One region of the Pseudescherichia sp. L3 genome, then DNA from elsewhere that is predicted to be linked to it. Evidence: predicted binding sites of a transcription regulator. Region 1 holds the regulator's gene; each other region holds the start of a gene.

Region 1 (7,388 bases):
CCCAGATCCAGTGCGGGACCGTGGGGAACCAGACGCTCATGTAGATACCAAAGGCGGTGACGTCGGCGATGGCAACAATCAGAATTTCAAAGCAGTAGGTCCAGCCGGTGATATAGCCTGCCAACGGCCCGAGGTTCTCCTGGGCGTAGCGCGAAAACGAGCTGGCCGACGGGTTATGCACCGACATCTCGCCGAGGGCGCGCATAATAATGTAGGCCGCCACGCCGCCAATGATATAGGCCAGCAGCACGCTGGGACCGGCCATCTTGATGGCGTCTGCCGAGCCATAAAACAGCCCGGTACCAATCGCCGAGCCGAGCGCCATAAAGCGGATGTGCCGGGTGCTTAATCCCCGCTTTAGTTTGTTCGTACTTTCCATCGTTTCCACTGCCGTTTAAAAATAAAAAAACCACGGGATTGTAAGCCCCGTGGTTAAAGACGCAACCGTAAATTAATGTGCGCTGGAAGTTTCCTGACGTCCCGCCGCGCGATCCCAGCAGATTGCCAGCACCGCCATGACGACGGTCGGCATCAACCATGCCAGACCCTGCTCCGCCAGCGGCAGACGCGCTGTCCAGGCGGGTAAGATGCCACCAAACGCCGACGCTTTAATGCCGTCCATCACACCGAAGACCAGACTAACAAACATGGCTGGCGCAATCACACGGGACGAACTGTGCCACCAGTTGCGGGTAAAGCTTAATACAACCAGGGCGATACAGGGCGGATAGATCGCCGTCAGCACCGGGATAGAGAGCTGGATCAGATGGCTCAGGCCGAGGTTCGAAACCACCATTGAGAAGCCGCCGAGGATAAACACCAGCGTGCGATAAGAGAGCGGCACGTACTGGGCAAAGAACTCGGCGCAGGCGCAGGTCAGGCCTACGGCGGTGACGAGGCACGCCAGGAAGATCAGCACTGCCAGCATCATGCTGCCTGCGCCGCCGAAGGTGTGCTGCACGTAGGCATGCAGGATAGCCGCGCCGTTTGCCGACTGATCGACCAGCGAAGCGCTGTCGGAGCCGAGGCGGAACAGAGCCAGATAGAGCAGCGTCAGGCCTACGCCTGCCATCACGCCAGCCAGCACGGTGTAGCGGGTCAACAGACGCGCATCGCTCACGCCGCGAGAGCGGGCCGCGTTGACGATCACGATACCGAACACCATCGCGCCGAGGGTATCCATGGTCAGGTAGCCGTTAACAAAACCGTTGGAGAACGAGGCGTGCTCGTAGGCGTCCATGGCATGACTAATCGGGCCAGCTGGCCAGACGACGGCAGCCACTGAGAGCACCACCAGCGCGACGATCTTCATCGGCGCAAGGAAGTTACCTACCGTATCCAGCAGCTTGCCCGGATAGAGCGAGACCAGAATGACGATGGCAAAGTAGACCAGGCTGTAGATAAACAGCGGCAGCGCGCCGTCGCCGGTCAGCGGGGCAATCCCCACTTCGAACGAGACGGTAGCGGTACGCGGGGTCGCAAACAGCGGGCCGACGGCCAGGTAGCAGACGGTGGCCAGCAGCACGCCGGCTACTTTGCCAATCGGCGCGCTGAGGCTATCCACACCGCCACCCACTTTCGCCAGGGCGATGACCGTTAGCACCGGCAGACCAACCGCGGTGATCAGGAAACCAAAGGCCGCCGTCCAGACGTGTTCACCCGCCTGCAAACCGACCATTGGCGGAAAAATGATGTTACCCGCGCCGACGAACAACGCGAATGTCATAAAGCCCAGAGCAACGATATCTCGTGGTTTTAAACGATGGGTCATATGTATTAACTGCCTGTGGATGTGGTGTTGAACGTGTTGATTTTTTCGCCAGCCCCTACGGGACAATACAGCGGCAATATCATTAGATTCCAGCGGGATATGCTTCCCACCGGGCGTGGCGAAGAATAGTTTTTCGATTTACCACGCAAATCCAGCCTGTCTGTCATCGACAGGGGCGCAATTTAAACGCTTATAACGTTTAAAGGCAAGATGGGATCGAAAAACCAGATGGTTATCGTAGGCTGACGTGAATAACCAGCATAAAACGCTAATTATAAGAAAAACACATGGCTAAACATGCGAACAAAAAAGCAGCAGCCGCAGAAAAAGAGGTGCGGTGCTGAATGGTGCAAAGCAAACAGGCCGCATTTTGCGGCCTGTGGAAAGTTATACTGACAGGGAGGGCGCTACTCGGTGGTTTTGGCAACGAACCTTTCCGGCAGCGTGAAGCTAAATCGGGTGCCTTTGCCCGGCTCGCTGGTAATTTCCAGACGGCTGTCGTGATGGTTGACGGCGTGCTTAACAATCGCCAGCCCCAGGCCGCTACCGCCGGTCTGGCGGGATCGCGCCTTATCGACGCGGTAGAAGCGCTCGGTCAGGCGTGGAATATGTTCGGCGGCGATGCCCGGTCCGTTATCCTCAACGCTGAATTCCACGCCGTTCGCGACCCGCTGCCAGCTGACGATGATGTGCGTGGCGGGCGGAGTATGGTTTACCGCGTTATAGACCAGGTTAGAGATAGCGCTGCGCATCTGCTCATCGCTGCCCAACACTTTGAGGGAACTATCGACATGAAACTCAAGGGTTTGCCGCTGCTGGCTCAGGGTCTGGGCTTCTCGTTCAACCACCCGCAGCATCATTGGCACATCAATGACTTCATTCAGGGTATGGATTGGAGAGGCCTCAATTTTTGACAGGGTGAGCAGCTGTTTTACCAGGCCTTCCATACGCGAGGTCTGCTCCCGCATGGTATGCAGCGCCTTTTCCCGCGTCGCCCCGGCCAGGGTCTGTTCCTGCATCATCTCCAGGTAGCCCTGCAATACCGTCAGCGGCGTGCGCAGCTCATGACTGACGTTGGCAAAGAAGTTGCGTCGCGCCCCCTCCAGCTGGTGCATCTGGGTCACGTCGCGGGCGACCATCAGCAGCTGCTGCTCGCTGTAGGGCATGACGCGGATCTCCAGATGCCGTCCGTTGTTCAGCACCAGGTTGAGCGGTTTAGTGAAGGTCTGCTGTTTAAGATACTGAGTGAATTCGGGGTAGCGCAGCAGGTTGAGGATATTCTGGCCGTTATCGTCCGGCCAGCGCAGCCCCAGCAACTGCTGGGCAAGGCCGTTACACCAGAAGATCACCCCCTCTTCGGTGGTAAGTACCACCGCATCCGGCAGCGACTCTGCGCCGCTGCGAAAGCGTTTGATCAGGCTGCCCAGCTCACGACGGCGCTTTTTATTGCGCAGCTGCATCTGGTGCAGGCCATAGAGCAGTGGCTCCCAGCTGCCGTGCCCCGGAGGTGGGGTCATGCTGCGGTCCACCCACAGCCACCAGGAGAGCTGGAGCAGATTCCAGAAGTGCCAGATCAGTAATCCAGTGACCGAGGCCAGCAAAAACCACGGCAGATAGCCAAACATCGCTCCAAGCACCAGAGCTGGGATACAGCTTAAAAACAGCTCTAAGACCAGCCTTTTCCATGACAGCCGTTCCAGCACGCGTCACACTCCAGTCAATGATTAGAAACGGGTCGAAAAACGGTAACCCGTGCCGCGAACGGTCTGCACCATACGGTCATGGCCGCTCAGCTCCAGCGCTTTACGCAGGCGGCGAATATGCACGTCCACCGTGCGATCCTCAACGTAGACGTTGGTTCCCCAGACGTGGTTCAGCAGCTGCTCGCGGCTGTAGACGCGCTCCGGGTGAGTCATAAAGAAGTGCAGGAGCTTGAACTCCGTCGGCCCCATGTCGAGCGGGTTTTCGCCGGTCATGACCCGGTGAGAGGTGGGATCGAGGCTCAGCCCCTGCATCTCAATCACCTCTTCCACCGCCATCGGCGAGATACGCCGCATCACGGCTTTGATACGCGCCACCAGCTCCTTCGGCGAGAAGGGTTTGGTGATGTAGTCGTCTGCCCCGGTCTCCAGGCCGCGGACGCGATCTTCCTCTTCGCCGCGCGCGGTGAGCATCATAACAGGAATATCCCGGGTCATGTTTTCACGTTTCAGGTGCTTGATAAACTGAATCCCCGAGCCGCCAGGCAGCATCCAGTCGAGCAGGATAAGATCGGGCCACGGCTCGTTGAGCTGGTTCACCGCACTGTCATAATCTTCCGCTTCAACAGGCTGAAAGCCGTTTTGCTCGAGCACGAAGCAGACCATCTCCCGAATGGGGGCCTCATCCTCTACGACCAGAATACGTCTCGCCATGATTTGCCCTATATAGTTGTAATCAATATGTTGCGTCGCATTATGCGTCAGATTTATGACAGATTTATGAAAAGCGTGAAGGCATTATGAACCTGAAAGCGTGCAGATGACATCTGCAAGACGATCGCCGCTTTTCCGCTGCGCCTAAACGTTTATAATCCGCCTTACGCTTTTTTGCTATGGAACCGATATGCGCATCCTTCACACCTCTGACTGGCATCTCGGCCAAAACTTTTACAGCAAGAGCCGGGCCGCTGAACACGCTGCCTTTCTTGACTGGCTGCTGGAGACGGCAGAGGCCCAGCAGGTCGATGCCATTATCGTTGCTGGCGATATTTTTGATACCGGCGCGCCTCCCAGCTACGCTCGCGAACTCTACTACCGCTTTGTGGTTCAGCTCCAGCAGACCGGCTGTCACCTGGTAGTGCTGGCGGGTAACCACGACTCGGTCGCTACCCTGAATGAGTCCCGGGAGATCCTGGCCTTTCTGCACACCACCGTCGTGGCCGCGGCGGGCTGCGCGCCGTTCATTCTTAAGCATCGCGACGGCACGCCGGGAGCGGTTTTCTGCCCGGTGCCGTTTTTACGCCCGCGCGATATCGTTACCAGCCAGGCGGGCCTCTCCGGCAGCGAGAAGCAGCAGCATCTGCTGGCGGCGATCACCGACTACTACCAGCAGCAGTACCAGCAGGCCTGTGCCCTGCGCGGCGACGCGCCGCTGCCGATTATCGCCAGCGGCCACCTCACCACCGTCGGGGCCAGCAAAAGCGACGCGGTGCGCGACATCTATATTGGTACCCTGGACGCCTTCCCGGCGCAGAATTTTCCCCCGGTGGACTATATCGCCCTCGGGCACATTCATCGTCCGCAGATTATTGGTGGTCAGGATCATATCCGCTACTGCGGCTCACCTATTGCTCTCAGCTTCGACGAAACCGGCAAGGCCAAAAGCGTTAATCTGGTAACCTTTGCCGACGGCAGACTGGCGGACGTCACGCCTCTTACCGTGCCGGTTACCCAGCAGCTGGCAGTGATCAAAGGCGATCTTGCCGCCATTGGCCAGCAGCTTGAGCAGTGGCGCGGGTCCCCCGCTTCGCCGCCGGTATGGCTCGATATCGAAATCACCACCGACGACTGGCTGACGGATATGCAGCGCCGGATCCAGGCCATGACCGAGGATCTGCCGGTCGAAGTGCTGCTGGTACGCCGCAGCCGCGAGCAGCGTCAGCGAATGATGGCGGGCGAGCTGCGGGAAACCCTCAGCGAGCTGCGCGTGGAGGAGGTTTTCGAGCGTCGTCTGGCGCTGGAGGAGCCGGACGAGGCGCAGGGCCAGCGGGTTCGCACCCTCTTTAGCGCCACCGTAGAAGAGCTGACCCAGGAGCAAGACGCATGAAAATCCTTAGCCTGCGCCTGAAGAACATTAACTCCCTGAAGGGGGAGTGGAAGATTGATTTTACCGCTGAGCCCTTTGCCAGCAACGGGCTGTTTGCCATTACCGGCCCCACCGGCGCGGGGAAAACCACCCTGCTGGATGCTATCTGTCTGGCGCTCTATCACGAGACGCCGCGTCTGAGCAACGTATCGCAGTCGCAGAACGACCTGATGACCCGCGACACCGCCGAGTGCCTGGCCGAGGTGGAGTTTGAGGTCAAAGGCATTGCCTATCGCGCCTTCTGGAGCCAAAACCGTGCCCGCAACCAGGCCGGGGGTAATCTCCAGGTGCCCCGCGTTGAGCTGGCGCTCTGCGCCGACGGTAAAATTCTCGCCGATAAGGTGAAAGATAAGCTGGAGCTCACTGCGACTCTGACGGGGCTGGACTACGGCCGCTTTACCCGCTCGATGCTGCTCTCCCAGGGACAGTTTGCCGCCTTCCTCAATGCCAAACCGAAAGAGCGGGCCGAGCTGCTGGAAGAGCTGACCGGCACCGAGATCTACGGCCAGATCTCAGCGATGGTGTTTGAAAAGCACAAAGCGGCGCGCAGCGAGCTGGAGCAGCATCAGGCCCAGGCCGAGGGCATTCAGCTGCTGAGCGCCGAGCAGATCCAGACTCTGAATGAAAGTTTGCAGGTGCTTACTGACCAGGAGCAGACCCTGGTCGCCACCCAACAGCGCGAGCAGACCCTGCTCCACTGGCTGACGCGCGGCGGCGAACTGCATGCCGACGCGGCCCGGGCACAGACGACGCTGAATAGTGCCCGGCAGGCGTTAGAGAGCGCCCGCCCGCAGCTTGCCGCGCTGGAGCAGGCCCGCCCCGCCCAGCAGCTGCGACCGATATGGCAAAGTTTACAGGAGCAGATCCGCACCCACGGCCAGACCCAGCGTCAGGCTGAGGAAGTGAATACTCGCTTACAACAGCAGCTGAGCAAGCGCAGCCGCATTCGCGCCACCGCCAACGCGCAGATGAGCACGCTACAGCAGGAACAGAAAACGCTGGCCGACTGGCTGACCGCGCACGAACGCTGGCAGCGTTGGCAGAGCGAGCTCACCGGCTGGCGGGCCAACTTTACTCAGCAGGCAGAAGAGAAGAAGCACGCCCTGACGCTCAGCGCACGCCGGGAAAAGCTTCAGCAGCAGCTGACGGCGTTGAACGCCCCAGGGCTGGATCTGAGCGCCGAGGCGTTGCAGCAGGCGATAGCCGATCTGGCCCAACAGCGCCCGCTGCGCCAGCGTCTGAACGTGCTGCATGCCAGCTTCGCGCCTCTTCAGCAGCGTATCAAGCAGCTGCAAAAAACGCTGGCCGAGAGCGATGCGGAGCAGGCGACGCTCAACCAGACTCTGACCCAGCGGCGTCAGGCATATAAAGAGAAAAACGCGCTGCTGGCCGAGGTGAAGACAATTTGCGCCCTGGAAGAGCGGATCAAAGGTCTGGAGGCCGAGCGCGAGCGGCTGCGGGCCGGCGAGCCCTGTCCGCTCTGCGGATCGACAGCTCACCCGGCAGTCGCGGAGTACCAGGCGATGACCGTAGATGCCAACCAGGCCCGGCGCGATGCCCTGGAGCGCGAGGTTAAGCAGCTGGCAGAGAGCGGCGCGACACTGCGCGGCCAGCTGGATGCGCTGGTGAAGCAGAGCGAGAGAGATCGCCTTGCCGCCGAGGCGGAAGCGCAAAACGATCTGGCGTTAAGCCAGCAGTGGCGCGAGCTATGTAGCGCGCTAAATATCGCGCTGACGCCCGAGGAGGACGTCAGCGGCTGGTTACAGGCTGA
Region 2 (7,388 bases), on a different contig from region 1:
TGAACAGACCGATACCGCTGGTGATGCCAACGCGCAGGCTCACCGGGATGTTAGCAATCATCCAGTAGCGGACGCGGAAGATGGTCAGCAGCAGCAGGCCAATAGCGCCCCAGAAGATGGCCCCCATTCCGACCTGCCACGGCAGGCCCATTGCGCCAACGACCACAAAGGCGAAGAAGGCGTTCAGACCCATCGCAGGCGCAAGCGCTACCGGCAGGTTAGCGAATAGCCCCATCAGAATGCTGCCAAAGGCGGCGATCAGACAGGTGGTAACGAATACCGCGCTGGTATCCATGCCAGCAACACCCAGAATCTGTGGGTTAACAAAGACGATATACACCATCGTCAGGAAGGTGGTAAAACCGGCGATCACCTCGGTGCGTGCCGTGGTGCCATGCTCGCGCAGTTTAAACACGCGGTCGAGCAACCCCTGGCCCGCGGCCTGGGTAGTGTGTTGTTGGCTCATTATCTATTTCCGAACAGGGAAGGAAAATTCGTCGCTATCCTATACCAAAATGCGACAATATTGACGGTTATCACACACTTTTTTTCATTGCGTTTGCTTATACGGCATCGATTGCGCGGAGGAATCTGCCGCAAGTAAACGTTAAACTTGTAATAAAACAGGAAACGGCATGTCCCAAATAGAAGCGATTTTTTTCGACTGTGATGGCACGCTGGTCGACAGCGAGGTGATCTGTTCCCGCGCGTACGTGCATATGTTCGCGCAGTTTGGTATTACGCTCGATCTGGCGGAGATTTTTAAACGCTTTAAGGGCGTTAAGCTCTACGAAATTATCGACATTATCAACGCCGAGCACGGGGTAACCCTGGAAAAAGCAGAGCTGGAGCCGATCTACCGCGCCGAGGTCGCACGCCTGTTCGATGCCGAGCTGGAGATGATTGCCGGGGCAGATGCGCTGCTGGCATCCGTCAGCGTACCAATGTGCGTGGTGTCAAACGGTCCGGTGAGCAAAATGCAGCACTCGCTTGGCAAGCTCGGGATGCTGCACTATTTCCCCGATCTGCTGTTCAGCGGCTACGATATTCAGCGCTGGAAGCCGGATCCGGCCCTAATGTTCCATGCCGCCAGCGCGCTGGACGTCGATCCGACAAAGTGCATTCTGGTGGATGACTCTGCAGCAGGGGCGCAGTCAGGGATTGATGCCGGGATGGAGGTGTTCTACTTCTGCGCCGATCCGCACAACAAGCCGATCGATCACCCGAAGGTGACCACCTTTACCGATCTGGCGCAGCTGCCGGCGTTGTGGAAAGCGCGTGGCTGGGACGTCACGCGGTAGTCATGTAGGCCCGGTAAGCGCAGCGCCACCGGGCATTTTACAGCGAATTACTCTTTCGGATCTTTCCCGGCAAGCAGCTTGTCCAGCTCGTCGCCGCCTACGTGGCGGAAATCCTGCCCCTTCACGAAGTAGAAGATGTATTCGCAGATGTTCTGGCAGCGGTCACCGATACGCTCGATAGAGCGGGCGCAGAACAGCGCGGTCAGCACGCTTGGGATGGTACGTGAGTCTTCCATCATGTAGGTCATCAGCTGGCGCACGATACCTTCGTACTCCTGATCCACCTTCTTGTCTTCACGGTAGATACGCACCGCTTCATCAAGATCCATACGGGCAAAGGCATCCAGCACGTCGTGCAGCATCTGCACCGTGTGGCGGCCCAGCGACTCCAGGCTCACCAGCAGCGGCTGGTGCTGCTGGGAGAACTTCTCCAGCGCGGTGCGGCAGATTTTATCCGCGACGTCACCGATGCGCTCCAGCTCGGCGATGGTTTTGATGATCGCCATCACCAGACGCAGGTCGCTCGCCGTCGGCTGACGCTTGGCGATAATCCGCACGCAGGCCTCGTCGATCGCCACTTCCATCATGTTGACCTGATGGTCACCGGCAACAACGCGCTTGGCCAGCTCGCTGTCCTGGTTGTGCATGGCGGTGATCGCGTCAGAGAGCTGCTGCTCTACCATCCCACCCATGGTCATCACCTGGGTGCGAATGCTCTCTAGCTCAGCGTTAAACTGGCCGGAGATATGTTTATTAAGATTTAAGTTATCCACGGTGCTCTCCCGATCAACCGTAACGGCCGGTGATATAGTCTTCTGTTTGTTTCTTCGCGGGCTTGGTGAACAGATCGTCCGTGTTGCTGAACTCAATCAACTCGCCCAGATACATAAAGGCCGTATGGTCGGAGCAACGTGCAGCCTGCTGCATGTTGTGGGTCACGATCACCACGGTGTAATCCTGCTTCAGCTCGGTGATCAGCTCTTCAATACGCCCGGTAGAGATAGGGTCGAGGGCTGAACACGGCTCATCCAACAGCAGCACTTCCGGGCGAATGGCAATACCGCGCGCAATGCACAGACGCTGCTGCTGACCACCGGAGAGAGAGTACCCGCTCTGGTGCAGTTTATCTTTGGTTTCGTTCCAGAGTGCGGCCTTGGTCAATGCCCACTGCACGCGCTCGTCCATATCGGTGCGAGAGAGCTTTTCAAACAGGCGCACGCCAAAGGCGATGTTGTCATAGATAGACATCGGGAACGGCGTCGGCTTCTGGAACACCATCCCCACCTTGGCACGCAGCAGAGCGATATCCTGGCTGTGGGTGAGAATGTTCTCGCCATCCAGCAAAATTTCACCCTCGGCGCGCTGCTCTGGATAGAGGGAGTACATTTTGTTAAAAGTACGCAGCAGGGTGGATTTACCGCAGCCTGACGGGCCGATAAACGCCGTTACCTGATTCTTGGCAATATCCAGGTTGATGTTTTTCAGGGCGTGGAACTTCCCGTAGTAGAAGTTCAAATCGCGAACCTGAATCTTGCCGGAGGTGGTGTCAACCATACTCATTTACTCTTTTCCTCAACTGGGCGCGGCCGGAGCCACGCCGCAAAATTTAACCGTTCTTCTTCGCGAAGATGACGCGAGCCAGGATGTTCAGCAGCAGCACGCACAGGGTGATAATCAATACGCCAGCCCAGGCCAGCTGTTGCCACTCGGCAAACGGGCTCATGGCAAACTTAAATATGGTGACCGGCAGGTTCGCGATAGGCTGCATCATATCCGTGCTCCAGAACTGGTTGGAGAGGGAGGTGAAGAGCAGCGGCGCGGTTTCGCCAGCGATACGTGCCACAGCCAGCAGCACGCCGGTCAGGATGCCGGAGATAGAGGCCTTCAGCGTAATCGCAGAGATCATCTTCCATTTCGGCGTGCCCAGCGCATAGGCGGCTTCACGCAGGCTGTCCGGAACCAGCTTCAGCATGTTCTCGGTGGTGCGGATAACAATCGGTACCTGCAGCAGCGCCAGTGCAATCACGCCTGCCCAGCCGGAGAAGTGCTCCATCTGCGCCACCACGATGGTGTAGACAAACAGGCCCACCACGATAGAGGGGGCAGAGAGCAGAATATCGTTGATGAAGCGGATCACCTCGGCCAGCCAGGATTTACGCCCGTACTCGGCAAGGTAGATGCCCGCCATAATACCGAGCGGCGTACCAAATACGGTCGCCCAGAGGATCAGCAGGCCGCTGCCCGCCAGGGCGTTTGCCAGCCCACCGCCTGCGGTGTTCGGCGGCGGCGTCATCTCGGTGAACAGCGCCAGCGACATGCCGTCGATACCGCGCGTCACGGTGGAGAAAAGGATCCAGACCAGCCAGAAGAGGCCAAACGCCATGGTTGCCATCGACAGCGTCAGCGCGAGACGGTTTTTCATGCGGCGACGCGCCTGCATTTTACGGCGCGACTCGGCCAGCGCCGTCGTGGTTTGCATTTCGAGCGTAGCCATCAGCGTGCCCCCTCGTTTTTCGCCAGACGCAGGATCATCACTTTCGAAATCGCCAGCACGATAAAGGTGATCACAAACAGGATCAGCCCCAGCTCCATCAGCGCGGCAACGTGCAGCCCGGACTCCGCTTCAGCGAATTCGTTAGCCAGTGCAGAGGTGATGCTGTTACCCGGCATATAGAGCGAGGCGCTGTCGAGCTGGTAGGTGTTACCGATGATAAAGGTCACCGCCATGGTTTCACCCAGCGCGCGGCCCAGGCCAAGCATGACCCCGCCGATAACGCCATTTTTGGTGAACGGCAGCACGATGCGCCAGATCACCTCCCAGGTGGTGCAGCCGATGCCGTAGGCTGACTCTTTCATCATCACCGGGGTTTGTTCAAACACGTCGCGCATCACCGAGGCGATGTACGGAATGATCATAATGGCGAGAATAATACCCGCAGCGAGGATACCGATACCAAACGCCGGGCCAGAGAAGAGCGCGCCCACAAACGGAATGGTAGAGAGCACGTTGCCCACCGGCTCCTGGAAATAGGTGGCGAACAGCGGAGCGAAGATAAACAGCCCCCACATGCCGTAAACGATACTGGGGATAGCAGCGAGCAGCTCAATCGCGATACCCAGCGGACGCTTCAGCCAGCCGGGAGCCAGCTCCGTCAGGAACAGCGCAATACCGAAACTCACCGGGACGGCGATCAGCAGCGCAATAAAGGAGGTCACCAGCGTACCGTAGATTGGCACCAGTGCACCGTAGATATCGTTCGGGGCGTCCCACTCTTTGGTCCACAGGAAAGAGAAACCAAATTTCTGGATGCTTGGCCAGGAGGAGACAATCAGGGAGACGATGATGCCGCCAAGCAGCAATAGCACAATCAGCGCAGCCAGTTTGACCAGCGCGCCGAAGATCATGTCACCTTGTTTACCCGGTGGGTTAAAAGCAGGCTTGGTTGCAGCCATAAATTACTCTTCTGTTATGTACGTCTTACGAATTTGCCCGGTGGCGCGAACGCTTACCGGGCCTACAGTTTTTATCCGTAGGGCGGGAAGCCTACGCCTCCCGCCATCTTCGTCAAAAAGATCCTGTTAGTACAGCGCTTTACCGCTGCTGTCTTTCACATTCGTTTTCCATGCGGCACGAACCTGCTCAACCACGCTGTCCGGCAGAGTTGCGTAATCCAGATCGTTAGCCTGTTTCGCACCGTCTTTATAGGCCCAGTCAAAGAACTTCAGCACTTCAGCGCCCTGCTCAGGTTTCTTCTGCTCTTTGTGGATCAGGATGAAGGTGGTAGAGGTGATCGGCCACGCGTTGTCACCCTTCTGGTTAGTCAGGTCCTGAGCGAAGGTTTTGCTCCAGTCCACGCCTTTCGCGGCGTTAGAGAAGCTCTCTTCAGTCGGAGAAACCGGTTTGCCATCGGCAGAGACCAGCCTGGTGTAGGCCAGGTTGTTCTGCTTAGCGTAGGCGTACTCTACGTAGCCGATAGAGCCAGGCAGGCGCTGTACGAACGCGGCGATACCGTCGTTACCTTTGCCGCCCAGGCCGGTCGGCCAGTTCACGGTAGAGCCAGAACCAATTTTTGATTTCCACTCTTCGTTTACTTTCGCCAGGTAGCTGGTGAAGACGAAGGAGGTACCGGAGCCATCAGCGCGACGCACTACGGCGATATTCTGTGAAGGCAGCTTCATGCCTGGGTTGAGCTTAGCGATCGCTTCGTCATCCCATTTTTTGATTTTGCCCAGGTAGATGTCACCCAGCGTTTTACCGTCCAGCACCAGCTCACCGGATTTCACGCCCGGCAGGTTAACCGCCAGCACCACGCCACCGATAACGGTCGGGAACTGGAACAGGCCTTCCTGATTCAGTTTCTCATCAGACAGCGGAGCGTCAGACGCGCCAAAATCCACGGTGTTAGCAGTGATCTGCTTCACGCCGCCGGAGGAGCCGATACCCTGGTAGTTAACTTTGCTACCGGTCGCTTTCTGATAGGTATCCGCCCATTTGGCATACACTGGCGCTGGGAAAGTTGCACCCGCGCCGGTCAGGCTTGCCGCTGCGCTAACAGCGAAAGCGCTCAGGGATAAGGTCGCGGCGACAACAGTAGCGACAGTGGTACGCATGACTTTCATAATGTCTCCTGAGGGATTGTAAATCGTTGTTTGGTTTCTACGATATGCAAAATAGGACAACCAGGTGACAGTTAAATGTACTTATTATGACATTTTTATGACAGGCGCTTATTTGACCGAAAATGGTCTATGGATTGTTTAAAAATAGCACAACGAGGAGAGACGTCCCGCCAGTAGCGACGGGACGTAAGAGGAACATTACTCTACGGTTACAGATTTCGCGAGGTTACGCGGCTGGTCAACGTCGGTGCCTTTGATCAGCGCGACGTGGTAGGCCAGCAGCTGCAGCGGCACGGTGTAGAAGATCGGCGCAATCACCTCTTCCACGTGCGGCAGCTCGATAATGTGCATGTTATCGCTGCTGGTGAAACCGGAATCCTGACCGGCGAAGACATAGAGCACGCCGCTACGGGCGCGAACTTCTTCGATGTTGGACTTCAGTTTTTCCAGCAGTTCGTTGTTAGGTGCCACAACGATAACCGGCATATCGGCATCAATCAGCGCCAGCGGGCCGTGTTTCAGCTCGCCTGCGGCGTAGGCTTCCGCGTGGATGTAGGAGATCTCTTTCAGCTTCAGCGCGCCTTCAAGAGCGATAGGGTACTGATCGCCACGGCCCAGGAACAGGGCGTGGTGCTTCTCAGAGAAGTCCTCTGCCAGCGCTTCAATACGTTTGTCCTGGGAGAGCATCTGCTCGATACGGTTCGGCAGCGCCTGCAGGCCATGCACGATATCCTGCTCGATAGAGGCATCCAGACCCTTCAGGCGGCTCAGCTTCGCCACCAGCATCAGCAGCACGGTGAGCTGGGTGGTGAAGGCTTTGGTCGACGCCACACCGATCTCTGTGCCAGCGTTGGTCATCAGCGCCAGATCGGATTCACGTACCAGCGAGGAGCCAGGCACGTTACAGATCGCCAGCGAACCGAGGTAGCCCAGCTCTTTGGAGAGGCGCAGCGCGGCCAGGGTGTCCGCCGTCTCACCAGACTGGGAGAGGGTGATCATCAGGCTGTTGCGGCGCACGGCGGATTTGCGATAGCGGAATTCAGAGGCGATTTCCACGTCGCACGGGATACCGGCCAGCGATTCAAACCAGTAGCGTGACACCATCCCGGAGTTGTAGGAGGTGCCGCAGGCGATGATCTGGATATGCTCAACCTGAGAGAGCATCTCGTTGGCTTTCTCGCCCAGCTCGCTGAGATCGATCTCACCGTGGCTGATACGCCCGGTCAGGGTGTTTTTAATGGCGTTCGGCTGCTCGTAGATCTCTTTCTGCATGTAGTGGCGGTAGATACCCTTATCGCCCGCGTCATATTGCAGATTAGATTCGATGTCCGGGCGCTTCACTTCCTGACCTTCACGGTCATACACCACGACGCTACGGCGGGTCACTTCCGCAATGTCACCCTCTTCGAGGAAGATAAAGCGGCGGGTCACCGGCAGCAGAGCCAGCTGGTCAGAGGCGATGAAGTT
Region 3 (7,388 bases), 1.6 Mb from region 1:
ACGCCTTGAGATCCTGCCTGCCGGTAAAGGGACCAAGACCCGTATCGTCACCCTGACCCGGGAGCGTATCCGCCTTGAAGATCGCGCCGTGAAGATGTCGGTGAAAACCGTCGGCAAAGAGAAGGTGGGCGTGCTGGATATTCCTGGCTTCTACGTTGGCCTGACCGATGACGTCAAGGTGCAGCTGCAGAAGCTGGAGAAACAGAACGTCAGCAGCGTGATCATCGATCTGCGCACCAACGGCGGCGGGGCGCTGACCGAAGCGGTTTCACTCTCCGGCCTGTTTATTCCGTCTGGTCCAGTGGTGCAGGTGCGAGATAACAACGGCAAAGTGCGAGAAGACAGCGATACCGACGGCGTCGTCTACTACAAAGGCCCGCTGGTGGTGCTGGTTGACCGCTTTAGCGCCTCGGCGTCAGAGATCTTTGCTGCCGCGATGCAGGACTATGGCCGGGCGCTGATCGTTGGTGAGCCGACCTTCGGTAAAGGCACGGTGCAGCAGTATCGCTCTCTTAACCGCATCTACGATCAGATGCTGCGTCCGGAGTGGCCGGCGCTGGGTTCGGTGCAGTACACCATTCAGAAATTCTACCGCGTTAACGGCGGCAGCACGCAGCGTAAGGGCGTGACGCCGGATATCATCATGCCGACCGGCAATGAAGAGACCGAAACCGGTGAGAAGTTTGAAGATAACGCGCTGCCGTGGGATAGCATCAACGCTGCGACCTTTGTGAAATCTGGCGATTTGACGCCGCTTGGGCCGCAGCTGCTCAAGGAGCATGACGATCGTATTGCCAAAGATCCGGAGTTCCAGTACATCCTGAAGGACATTGCTCGCTTCAATGCCCTGAAAGATAAGCGGAATCAGATATCTCTCAACCTTGCCCAGCGTGAGAAAGAGAACGCGGAAGATGACGCGATTCGCCTGGCCCGCCTGAACGACCGCTTTAAGCGTGAAGGCAAGCCGGTGCTGAAGAAGCTGGACGATCTGCCGAAGGATTATCAGGAGCCGGATCCCTACCTTGATGAGACGGTGCATATCGCCCTCGACCTGGCACATATCGAGAAAGATAGCCCGCCAGCGCAGCCCGCTAAAGCACAGTAAACCGCAACAGGCACAAGAAATTGTGCCTGTTTTTTTTAACAAGCGTATCGCGGCGTAAGGCTGCCGCGTCTAAATGTAAAGTTGTGTCTTTCTGGTAACTTACGCGCGGGTTATGCTTGAAAATAGCCAATATACCCATACGATGTGGGTAGTCGCATAGTGCGTTTTGTTAAGTTGAGGTTAAAAGAAAATTATGATGCGGATCGCGCTCTTCCTGTTAACGAACCTGGCGGTGATGCTGGTCTTCGGGCTGGTGCTGAGCCTGACGGGTATTCAGTCGAGTAGCGTTCAGGGCTTGTTGATCATGGCGCTGCTGTTTGGTTTTGGCGGCTCGTTCGTTTCGCTGTTAATGTCGAAATGGATGGCCCTGAAGTCAGTCGGAGGAGAAGTCATTGAGCAGCCGCGCAACGATATGGAGCGCTGGCTGATGAACACCGTGGCGCAGCAGTCGCAGCAGGCAGGCATCGCGATGCCGCAGGTTGCCATCTATCACGCCCCGGACATTAACGCCTTCGCCACCGGCGCGCGCCGTGATGCGTCGCTGGTTGCGGTAAGCACCGGCCTGCTACAGAACATGAGCCGTGATGAGGCCGAAGCGGTTATCGCTCACGAGATCAGCCACATCGCCAACGGTGACATGGTGACCATGACCCTGATCCAGGGCGTGGTGAACACCTTTGTTATCTTTATCTCGCGTATCCTGGCGCAGATCGCCGCAGGCTTTATGGGTGGCAACCGCGACGAAGGCGAAGAGAGCAACGGCAACCCGCTGATCTACTTTGCGGTGTCGATGGTGCTGGAGCTGGTGTTTGGTATTCTGGCGAGCATTATCACCATGTGGTTCTCACGTCACCGTGAATTCCATGCCGATGCCGGATCGGCGAAGCTGGTAGGCCGTGAGAAGATGATAGCTGCTCTGCAGCGTCTGAAAACCAGCTACGAGCCGCAGGAAGCCAGCACAATGATGGCCTTCTGCATCAACGGGAAATCCAAATCCCTGAGCGAGCTGTTTATGAGCCACCCGCCGTTGGATAAGCGTATTGAAGCCCTGCGCAGCGGCGAGTACTTGAAGTAACACAAGCCGTTGTAATAAAAAGCGCGTCTAAGGACGCGCTTTTTTTATGCCTGGGATTTCTGCGTCATCCGCAGGCTACTGAAAGCGGCGGCAACGGCGGCTAATACCGCAGCAAACAGCAGCGCAACGTGCGTGGCGTGATCGGTAAAAAGATTAAACATCAACGCGACCAGCGCGGCCCCGATGCTCTGCCCGAGCAGGCGCGCCGTGCCAAGCATACCGCTGGCTCCGCCGCTGCGCTGACGCGGCGCGGCTGTGATAATGGTGTGGTTATTGGGCGACTGGAATAGCCCAAAGCCCGCGCCGCAGAGCATCATCCGCCAGATGATATCCATATCCGACGGTGCCGTAGGGAGAAGCGCCAGTGCCAGCAGCCCCGCAGCCATGACCGCCAAACCCACCGCACCCAGCAGACCCGCGTGAACCCGTTCAATCAGATACCCCGCCAATGGGGCCATCACCATGGTTGCCAGCGGCCACGGGGTCAGCAGTAGCCCGGTCTCCACCTCACTGCGTCCAAGCACGCTCTGCATAAAGAAGGGCAGTGAGACCAGGGCGAGCATCTGGGCGCAGAATGAGCAGATTGAGGTGCAGATAGAGAGCGAAAAAAGCGGAATGCGCAGCAGATCTACCGGCAACAGCGGCACGGGAAGCCCAAGCTGGCGGCGAATAAAGAAATACCCGATGACCAGCATGACCGCTACTTCTCCAGCGATCAGCGTCAGAGACTGCCCCTGGGCAAAGCCCCCGAGAGCCAGGATCAACAGGCCAAAGGTGAGGGCGTTCATCACCGCACTGGGCAGATCGAAGCGCGTCGTGCTGCGGCGCGGCGGGTTGGCGGGCAGATAGCGCATCGCCAGCAGCAAAGAGACGATCCCCAGCGGCACGTTGATCAAAAATAGCCACTGCCACGAACCAACGGCGAGGATCGCTGCGGCAATGGTCGGGCCCGCCGCCGACGAGACCGCGACGACAAACGAGTTAATACCCATCCCCCGGCCCAGGCTGCGCTGAGGGTAAATGAGCCGAATCAGCGCCGTGTTAACGCTCATTAGCGCCGCGCCGCCGAAGCCCTGGGCGATTCGAGCAAGGGTTAGCATGGTGAGCGAATCGGAGAGGGCACAGAGAAACGAGGTGACGGTAAAGAACGCCAGTCCGCACTGGTAAACCCGTCGGTAGCCAAACATATCCCCCAGAAATGCAAAGGAGAGCAGCGAGATCACGATAGCAATCTGGTAAGCGTTAACCACCCAGATCGAGCTTGCCGGGGAGACGTGCAGATCGCTGGCGATAGTCGGCAGCGCCACGTTAGTGATGACGCCGTCAAGCACCGCCATGGCAATACCGATGATGATGGTCAGTATCGCTCCGTAACGCTGCGGTATCGGCAGGCCTTCTGTAAAAGATTTATCCATAGAGTTTATATGATTAAGCTGAAATTATTATCGTGAGAACGATTTTACCCGCTGCGCGCTGTTTTTATATCGCAGATTTGTAACGAAGTTAACAAACTGCCATTGCGGGCGACCCGCGACGAAATTATAATAAAAACCTATTCTAAATTTTATAAAACACTCGCGATGAGGTGATTAATGGCAATCGCAGATTTGGACAAACAGCCAGATTCTGTCTCTTCAGTACTGAAGGTCTTTGGCATTCTGCAGGCGCTCGGGGAAGAGCGGGAAATTGGCATTACTGAACTGTCTCAGCGTGTGATGATGTCAAAAAGCACCGTTTATCGCTTTTTGCAGACGATGAAATCCCTTGGCTACGTGGCCCAGGAGGGGGAGTCAGAGAAGTACTCCCTAACGCTTAAGCTCTTTGAACTCGGCGCACGCGCGCTGCAAAACGTCGATTTAATTCGCAGCGCCGATATCCAGATGCGTGAGCTTTCGCGCCTGACCAAAGAGACGGTGCACCTTGGCGCGCTGGATGAAGACAGCATTGTCTACATCCATAAAATTGACTCTATGTACAATCTGCGCATGTACTCCCGTATCGGCCGCCGCAACCCGCTCTATAGCACCGCCATCGGTAAAGTGCTGCTGGCCTGGCGCGATCGCGAGGAAGTGAAACAGATCCTTGAAGGCGTTGAGTATAAGCGCAGCACCGATCGCACTATTACCACTACCGACGATCTGCTACCCGTGCTTGATACCGTTCGCGAGCAGGGCTATGGCGAAGACAACGAAGAGCAGGAAGAGGGGCTGCGCTGCATTGGTGTGCCGGTCTTTGACCGCTTTGGCGTGGTCATCGCAGGCCTGAGTATCTCCTTCCCAACGCTGCGCTTCTCTGAAGAGCGTCTGCATGAATATGTTGAGATGCTGCATACCGCAGCGCGTAAAATCTCCGAGCAGATGGGCTATAACGACTATCCGTTCTGATACCAGACGCCGCGCCAGACGCGGCGTTTTCATCTCTGCTCCCTCTTTGCCGCGGTTTCCTGAATAGTCAAATAGCGCTACAGTTAGCTCCGGTTTAATATGCCAGTAGTAACCTGTTTGCATAAGACGTTGATTCGGAGAGAAGAGTGAGAAAGTTTCGGTGGCTGCTCTTGATTGCCATCCTGGTAATTTGCCTGATGCTCTGGACTCAGATGCTCAATGTGATGTGCGATCAGGACGTACAGTTTTTCAGCGGTATTTGCGTTATCAATAAATTTATCCCCTGGTAGCGGCATTTTTGCTTCGAATCATTCCCTTCCTTAATGTCAGTGGTAAGATAGCGCGTCAACATTGAGGTGGTGTAATGAACGAAGTACTGAATTCGGGCGCGTTCAATCTTGCGTCCCTGGTAATTTCTTTGGTGGTGTTGGTCGTTGGGCTAATACTGTGGTTCTTTGTAAACCGGGCCAGCTCCCGCGCTAATGAGCAGATTGAACTGCTTGAGGCGCTACTGGATCAACAAAAACGACAGAACGTGCTGCTGCGTCGCCTCTGCGAGGCCAACGCGCCGGAAAAAGCCGAGCCGGAAGCAAAAACGGCGGCAACAGTGCAAACCGACGGCGACGATTTTATCCGTCTGGTGGCTGAACGCTAAATAAGCTGGAAAGGGTGGTGAGTGATGGCATGGAAAAATCCCTGGTATAATCCAGCCCTGACTCACCATACGCCCCAGGGGTTTCGTAATCTGACCCCCGGTGGGCATCAGCCCGGTGACGTTGAGCGCTGGCAAAAAGAGCGCCGCGCCGCCGGGCTGCCGCATCCTCCCGAGGGCGGCTACGACACTTTTCTTCAGCAGCGGTGGCAGCGTGCCGAAATAGGCGGCAGCGGGGACGGGGTCTGGTGGTTGGGCCATGCCAGCATGCTGCTCCGTCTGGACGGCTGTTATCTGCTGGCGGATCCGCTCTTCTTTAACCGTGCCTCCCCGGTACGCTTTACCGGGCCGCAGCGCAAAAGTCCCGCGCCGCTGAACGTTAGCGATCTGCCGGCGCTGGATGCCATCCTCATTTCGCATAACCATTACGATCATCTCGATACCCGCACCATCCGCGCCCTGTTAAAACGCTTTCCAGACGTCACGCTGTTTGTTCCCCTCGGGCTGGGCCGCTGGTGTCGCCGCCACGGCGTGCGCCACGTGGTCGAGCTTGACTGGTGGCAGAGCTTCACCTTCCAGGGAATGACCCTAAGCGCCGTACCCGCCCAGCACTGGAGCATGCGTACGCCGTGGGACAGAGATCGTTCACTCTGGTGCGGTTGGGTCGTGGAATCCCGGGCGCATCGCTTCTGGTTTGCCGGCGACACCGGCTACACGCCGGACCTGCTGGCGATCCCCGAGCGCCTGGGCAAACTCGATTCCGCTGCGTTGCCGGTCGGTGCCTATGCACCACGCTGGTTCATGTCCGTGCATCATATGGATCCGCAGCATGCGGTGTCACTCTGGCAGCAGATCGGTGAGCCGCTGGCTTTTCCTATCCACTGGGGCGTCTTTGAGCTGGCGGATGAAGCGGTGGACGAGCCAGCCCGGGAGCTGGCCGCGGTATTAAACGAGACGGTGACCCAAACGGATAACTTTAGGATCCTGAAAATAGGTGAGTATTTATCTCTCGATGCCCAGACTATTAAACAGACAGCAGAGTAGCCTGGAGAGGTTATATAAACGATATTATTTTTAGCGAAACGTTTTTATTGCTTTGAATTGATGCAGTGTCATTAAACTTTCATTATTTTGGTGCAGGGGGTGCACTAATTGAGCAACAATTATTCGGTGGTCAACTTATCCATTTCTGATTGCCGGGCAAAAACGTTTTCACTCACCCGTTTTCATGATTTTTCAGTAGGCTATTGCACAAAAATTGCTAACGACATGCTCTATTTAGCCATTGTAAAGCTCAGGCTGGACGACACGACATCGCTGTGTCAGGTTAGCTGCACATCTGTTGTTCTGCTTGCCGCTGAATTTGTGCGACAGATCCAGACATCATTAAAAATGGCTTGCCATAATTAACGTTGTATGTGATAACACGGTGTAGGTTAAACGAGGTACAGTTCTGTTTATGTGTGGCATTATCAGTAAAGAAGTTCTGAGTAAACACGTTGTCGTTGAATACTGCTTCTCTGCCGAACCTTATTTAGTGCCTCATGCAGTAATGTCTCAGTTTCATCTCGGTCAATGCCTGCGGGCTAAGAAAACACTCTAAGGAATTTTGCAAATGGCAAAGATTAAAGGTCAAGTTAAGTGGTTCAACGAGTCTAAAGGCTTTGGTTTCATTACTCCTGCTGACGGCAGCAAAGACGTGTTCGTACACTTCTCTGCAATCCAGGGTAACGGCTTCAAGACTCTGGCTGAAGGCCAGAACGTTGAGTTCGAAATTCAGGACGGCCAGAAAGGCCCAGCAGCGGTTAACGTTACTGCTATCTGATTTTCCTCCACTGCTTGAGCGCGATTAGCGCATCAATGTCAGCGTAAAAGCCTCGCCGCGTGCGGGGCTTTTTAATGCTTGTTTTTCAAAATGTTACTGTAAGCCTCTCCATTCTTCTTTTGTTGCAAAGCCATACCGTTATTAGCACACTTTTTTCCCTTTCTCTTGTTGTTTCCTGTCAAATCAGCGGGTTAATCCGTTTCAGGAGCCAAGGTGAAAAACAAATCTCTTTCCAGCAACTATACCCCTCTGCGTTTTGCCTTGCTCTGCGTGGCCATTATCTGTGCGCTGGGCCTGCTGCTGGGGCGAACGGCCTGGCTCCAGGTCGTCTCGCCGGAAAAGTTGGT

Evidence for each region. The regulator PhoB, encoded in region 1, activates phosphate uptake and scavenging genes when phosphate is short. The targets are predictions, from matches to a motif close to CTGTCATAAAACTGNCNNAT.
Region 2: a site for PhoB is predicted at 6,006-6,025, ahead of pstS (phosphate ABC transporter substrate-binding protein PstS). Genes of this name have one in related genera too.
Region 3: a site for PhoB is predicted at 3,662-3,681, ahead of kdgR (DNA-binding transcriptional regulator KdgR). Genes of this name have one in related genera too.

The regions. Positions count from the first base shown of each region.
Region 1 is NZ_JANKYC010000001.1:79,058-86,445, reverse strand. It holds gene proY (proline-specific permease ProY) at 1-379, opposite strand, end outside; gene brnQ (branched-chain amino acid transporter carrier protein BrnQ) at 452-1,771, opposite strand; gene phoR (phosphate regulon sensor histidine kinase PhoR) at 2,179-3,474, opposite strand; gene phoB (phosphate response regulator transcription factor PhoB) at 3,496-4,185, opposite strand; gene sbcD (exonuclease subunit SbcD) at 4,376-5,578, shown strand; gene sbcC (exonuclease subunit SbcC) at 5,575-7,388, shown strand, end outside.
Region 2 is NZ_JANKYC010000003.1:423,215-430,602, forward strand. It holds gene NR795_RS17285 (NCS2 family permease) at 1-466, opposite strand, end outside; gene yieH (6-phosphogluconate phosphatase) at 636-1,301, shown strand; gene phoU (phosphate signaling complex protein PhoU) at 1,349-2,074, opposite strand; gene pstB (phosphate ABC transporter ATP-binding protein PstB) at 2,088-2,861, opposite strand; gene pstA (phosphate ABC transporter permease PstA) at 2,908-3,795, opposite strand; gene pstC (phosphate ABC transporter permease PstC) at 3,795-4,754, opposite strand; gene pstS (phosphate ABC transporter substrate-binding protein PstS) at 4,881-5,921, opposite strand; gene glmS (glutamine--fructose-6-phosphate transaminase (isomerizing)) at 6,120-7,388, opposite strand, start outside.
Region 3 is NZ_JANKYC010000001.1:1,728,101-1,735,488, reverse strand. It holds gene prc (carboxy terminal-processing peptidase) at 1-1,105, shown strand, start outside; gene htpX (protease HtpX) at 1,299-2,180, shown strand; gene NR795_RS08490 (MFS transporter) at 2,225-3,595, opposite strand; gene kdgR (DNA-binding transcriptional regulator KdgR) at 3,773-4,564, shown strand; gene mgrB (PhoP/PhoQ regulator MgrB) at 4,711-4,854, shown strand; gene NR795_RS08475 (YebO family protein) at 4,929-5,219, shown strand; gene NR795_RS08470 (MBL fold metallo-hydrolase) at 5,244-6,260, shown strand; partial or broken gene NR795_RS20710 (DUF2627 domain-containing protein) at 6,676-6,819, shown strand; gene cspE (transcription antiterminator/RNA stability regulator CspE) at 6,832-7,041, shown strand; gene ftsI (peptidoglycan glycosyltransferase FtsI) at 7,255-7,388, shown strand, end outside.